DNA from 2 places in the Arthrobacter sp. UYP6 genome. Region 2 is predicted to be linked to the other one. Evidence: riboswitches for the same ligand, from Rfam matches in the RefSeq annotation. Region 2 holds a riboswitch; the other holds the start of a gene.
What was found. Region 2 has a riboswitch for cyclic di-AMP ahead of ABIB35_RS11665 (NlpC/P60 family protein). Riboswitches for the same ligand answer to the same signal wherever they lie in the genome.

Region 1: it holds a riboswitch for cyclic di-AMP, as region 2 does, so the genes downstream of both, ABIB35_RS04540 (LysM peptidoglycan-binding domain-containing protein) here and ABIB35_RS11665 (NlpC/P60 family protein) in region 2, are expected to answer to the same signal.

Annotation. Positions count from the first base shown of each region.
Region 1 is NZ_JBEPPM010000004.1:49,774-52,156, forward strand. Features, by position in the region: gene ABIB35_RS04530 (response regulator) at 1-136, shown strand, start outside; gene ABIB35_RS04535 (LbetaH domain-containing protein) at 361-972, shown strand; cyclic di-AMP (ydaO/yuaA leader) riboswitch at 1,229-1,374, shown strand; gene ABIB35_RS04540 (LysM peptidoglycan-binding domain-containing protein) at 1,378-2,310, shown strand.
Region 2 is NZ_JBEPPM010000012.1:92,515-94,897, forward strand. Features, by position in the region: gene ABIB35_RS11660 (NlpC/P60 family protein) at 1-606, opposite strand, end outside; gene ABIB35_RS11665 (NlpC/P60 family protein) at 639-1,376, opposite strand; cyclic di-AMP (ydaO/yuaA leader) riboswitch at 1,476-1,640, opposite strand; gene ABIB35_RS11670 (M23 family metallopeptidase) at 1,759-2,383, opposite strand, start outside.

The DNA.
Region 1 (2,383 bases), on a different contig from region 2:
CATTGCACAGGCTATTTCCGTTTCCGAAACCGCAGTCAGCAAACATATCGGCAACATTTTCGCGAAACTCGGCCTCTCTCCGTCGGACAGCGGCCACCGCCGGGTGCTGGCTACCTTGGCATATCTGCGCTCCTAACCTGCCGGGAGGCTTCCCGGGATGAGGGAGATGCCTTTGTTTCTTCAGATCACCTGCATCTGGACTCGGACCGGCACTCTGGACAAACCTACCGGCGCTCATGTAGCGCTAATTCCCGTATTCAGCCCGCCGCTGCGGAGCGCAATGGACGGGTAGGCTAGGAGGGCTCCCGGTTCCGGTGGTTGCGTGCCCGGTCCGGCAAGATGACGGAGGAAGAGAAGAATATGCCAGAGCTCCAGCGAAATGACCCCGACAGCGTTCGCCAAGAATTCGGTTACCTCACCGTCGCGGAAATTCTTCAGCTCTGTGCCACCCAGCAGATCCTCGATCCTTCCTCCACACTAATTTCCCGCAGAGTTCAGCTGGGCGAGGGAAATGTGTTTTATCCCGGCACCGTTATTTCAGTGGATGAGCAGAGTTCATGCGTCATCGGGCACCGGAATGTCTTTTATCCCGGCGCGTTCCTGTCCGCCGAGCACGGCGGAATGCTCCTCCTCGGATCCGAAATCACGCTGGGACCCGGCGGAGTCCAGCTCACCGCCGGCCGGGCGGATGCCGTGGCGGTGGGCGACCGCGCCCGGCTGGCCCACGGCGCAGTTGTCTCCGGACGTTCGGTCCTCGGTTCCGGCTCCCAGATCCTTGGAGCCGTGCAGGCAGAATCCGTGGTGCTTGCTGACGGCGGGGACCACGAATCGTTCCCGCCGGAGCAGCGCGGGTCCGTGCTTAAGGGCTCCGGTCTTGTCCGCGGACTAAGGCTTGCCCCCGGTGATCTGATGCTGGGATTCGGGAACTTCACTTCCGCATCCGCCCAACGACAGGCTGACTTGCCGGCGTAGCCGGGAGGGACGCGGAGTGCGCGGTGGTGAGCCCAGGCCACCTCTGCCCCCGTCGCGGGCCTGCCGTTCCGGGGTGGAACGTCCACAGTGTGCCACCGGCCACTTGTAGCACAAAGAGGCGCCACTCACACCCTCCTGCGAGTTCCGTTACTAAATAGTTATCTCCCCGTAATCTTCTCCTACAGTAGAACCCATGCCGTTATCTGAAGCGGCTCCCTTGGCTTGTTACCTAACTCTGCCGCTGGTCAAGGTCCACAGATATAAACACTTCGGCAGAGGCGGGGGAACCATCTACGGGTTCCTTTGAATCCTTGGGGTTAAGTCAGCCGAGGTTTCTTCGGCGGACCGGATGACTCCCATCCGCATCCGACAGCTCACCTCGCAGGTATCGGGAGAGGTAACTCATTGTCTTTTAACAACACTCGTGGACGCCACCGTGCCAACAACGCCGGACTGCTGGCCTCCATCGCGACCGCAACCAGCGGTAAAGCACGCACCATCGGCAGCGCCGCTGCCGTCATGGCAGCAGGCTCCGGTCTGGTGCTGAGCATGGCCGGTCCCGCTTCGGCGGGCGTCATCGCCAACGACTCAACCGAGTCCTACAGCGCTCCTGCCGCTGTAGCTGCTCCTGTGGAGGCTCCTGTAGCTGCTCCCGTGGAGGCTGCGGCACCCGCCGCTGCCGCCACCGGCTCAACCCACGTTGTCCAGTCCGGCGATACGCTGAGCAAAATTGCTGCAACGTACGGCGTCACCTTGGACGACGTCCTGGCGCTGAACGGCCTGTCACTGGAATCCATCATCTACCCCGGTGATGTCATCACGTACGCCGGCGGCGCCGTGGCTGCAGTTGCTGAAGCTGCCTATGCTGCTCCCGCCGAAGCCGACTACGCTGCTCCGGCCGAAGCTGTCTATGCCGCTCCGGCCGTAGAGACCGCCGCTGTGGCCGACTTCAGCAGCATCACCACCCAGGCGTCCGCTGTGACACCGGCTGCTCCCACCGGTGCAGCTGTGACCGGCACGAACGCCATCATGCTGAGCTCCGCCTATGCCCAGATGGGTGCCGCCCAGGACTGCACCGTCCTGGTTGAGGTTGCCCTCCGGGCAGCCGGCCACTCCGTTGGCGACCTGTCACCGGCGCAGCTTGCTGCATACGGAACTCCGGTTTCTGACCCCCAGCCCGGCGACATCGCCTTCTACGCTGACGGCGGCATGGGCTTTGCCCACATCGCCATCTACGTCGGTGACGGCCAGGCCATCCACAGCGGGTGGAACGGCAACCAGACTGTTCAGCAGAGCGCTAACGTCGGTTCCGGCGCCGTGTACTACCGCGTAGCCTAACCACGCCGTAGTTCACCTCGGTGCGCGGGAAGCGAACGGACCCGCTCTTCGAGAGGGATACACAAAAAGGGAA
Region 2 (2,383 bases):
ACTGACGGTGCTGCCCAGGGACAGGTAACCGGCAGGCCAGTCATGGAAGCTGATGCCCGCAGCAGCCAGCGAGTTGGTGACCAGCATGGTGCAGTCCTGAGAGACACCCAGCTGCGCGTAGGCCGCCGCTGCAATAATGGCCGCGGTACCCGAGGATGCCGCCGGAGCGATTTCCTGGGTGGGGGCAGCGGAGAGCGCCAGCGGGGCGGCAGCCCCGGTTTCGAATGCCGGTTCCGGTGCCGATTCCCCGGACAGCTGGGTTCCGGCCTGCGACTGCACGGCAACCTGTGCCTGCGGGGCTTCAGGAGCCACGATGACTCCGGCTACCGCCGGTCGATCAAAGCTCACGGTTGCCGTCTCGGGCACGGTCAGCTTTGCAGCAGTGTTCAGGTCCAAGGTGCTGGACTGCACGTCGCGAACCAGATCGGAACCCGTTGCGTTAGCGGCAACACCGCTGCTCAGGACCAGACCGGACGCGGCAACAACTACGGCTGCCTGGCGGCCGACAGTTCCTGCATTGGCGGACACTGCGTGGGCAAGTGCGCTCAGCGGGGCAGCACGTTCCACCGGCGCCCGGTGACGGGCGCGCTCAGTTGTAGAAGTCATACGGGTGCGATCTCCGATATCTGCAACTGGACTTAGCTGACGCGGACGAAGCTTGCGCCGCCGAGGTAGGACAGCGGGTGCAGGACGGTGTTCATGCCGTCGAAGCCGCCGCTGATGACCTGGCCGTTGCCCACGTAGATGGCTACGTGGCCGGAGGTGATGACAAGGTCGCCGGGCTCGGGCGAGCCAACAACCGTGCCGAAGGCGAAGAACTGTGCGGGAGCGAGATCGCCAACCGACTTGCCGACGGAGCGCAGAGCAGTCTCCACCATGGCAGTGCAGTCCTGGGCGACGCCGATCTGCGCGTAAGCCGAGGCAACCAGGCCGGCACCTACGCCGCTGGCAACCGGGGCGGGGGCCGGAGCCGGAGTCGGGGTGCTGGCGGCGGGAGCAGCCTGGCCTGCAGCCGGAGCGGCCGGAGCCTCGTAGGTCTGGGCCTGGACGGCGACAACCTGCTCAGCCTGAACGGCAGCAGCCTGCTGAGCCTGAACGGCGGCCTGTTCCTGTGCTGCGGCGGCGGCAGCTGCGGCTTCTTCTTCGGCTGCCAGCTGGGCGCGGTACTCGGCTCCGGATACAGAGGAGACGGACTCAAGCGTGGCCAGTTCGAACGGGGCCTGCGCGGAGACCGAAACGGCTCCGGTGGAGGTGACTGCACTAAGTGCGGTGGCCTCGAGTGCCTGTCGATCGGTGCTGACGGCTGCCTGGGCGGGAAGGCCTGCGGCAAGTACGAGGCCTGAAGCGGCGACGACGACGGCGGCCTGGCGGCCCATGGTTCCAACGTTGGAGGTGACTGCCCGGGATAGAACTGAAATTGGGCTCGTCTGGACGGTGGCCGCGCGACGACGGCCGTGAGCTACTGATGACACAAGTTTGCCTCTCCCAATGCCTACGAGGTGAGCTGTCGGATTCGGATGGGAGTCACCCGGCTGCTGGACCAAAAGGTCCGAGCAACTTAACCCCTAGGGCTTCTTGCGAAACCCGAATGTGGTTCCCCCGCCTCTGCCATGCGATGTTGCGAACGGACCTCAAACAGTGGCAGAGCTCGGCGATCTGTTCGAGAGTGCCCGATCTTTGGCCGATCAGGCACGAGGATGACCTTATAACAACATTGGCGAAATGTCACGTTCAGGTCACGAAATGGTTATCCTGCGGTCACAGCCAGCCCAGCGGGTCAACGACCTCGCCGTTAACCATGACTTCAAAGTGCAGGTGGCAGCCCGTAGAAGCGCCCGTGGTGCCGCTGACGCCCACAAGGGCTCCGCGCTCCACTGTGTCCCCCACGGCCACGGCCCGGCTGGACATGTGGTTGTACGTGGTTTCCACGCCGTTGCCGTGGTCAACCACCACACGGTTTCCGCCGCCAAAGTCATGCCAGCCGGAGAAGGTCACCGTACCGGCGGCGGCTGCGGTGACATCAGTGCCGCACGCTGCGGCGAAGTCCTGGCCGCGGTGAAGTTCACCGGCACTGCCCGTAATGGGACTGACCCGGTAGCCGAAGCCCGAGGTCTGCACCAGTTCCGAGGCCAGCGGCTTCGCCAGAGTGCCCTGGGCCGCACCCGCTGAGATCTCCGAACCGGCGGCAACAACCACCTGGCGGAGTTTCGCTTCGGGATCAAACCGGCTGCTCAGCGCTGCCCGCTCAAAATCAGCCGTTGCCTGGGGATCCGCCGAGACTACCGGCGCTTCCACCGCAACTGCCTGCATTTCCTGGACCGGCTCGCTAACGGCCGCCGTGGTCGGCAGCGCGACGGTGAGGATCAGGCCAGAGGTTGCCGCG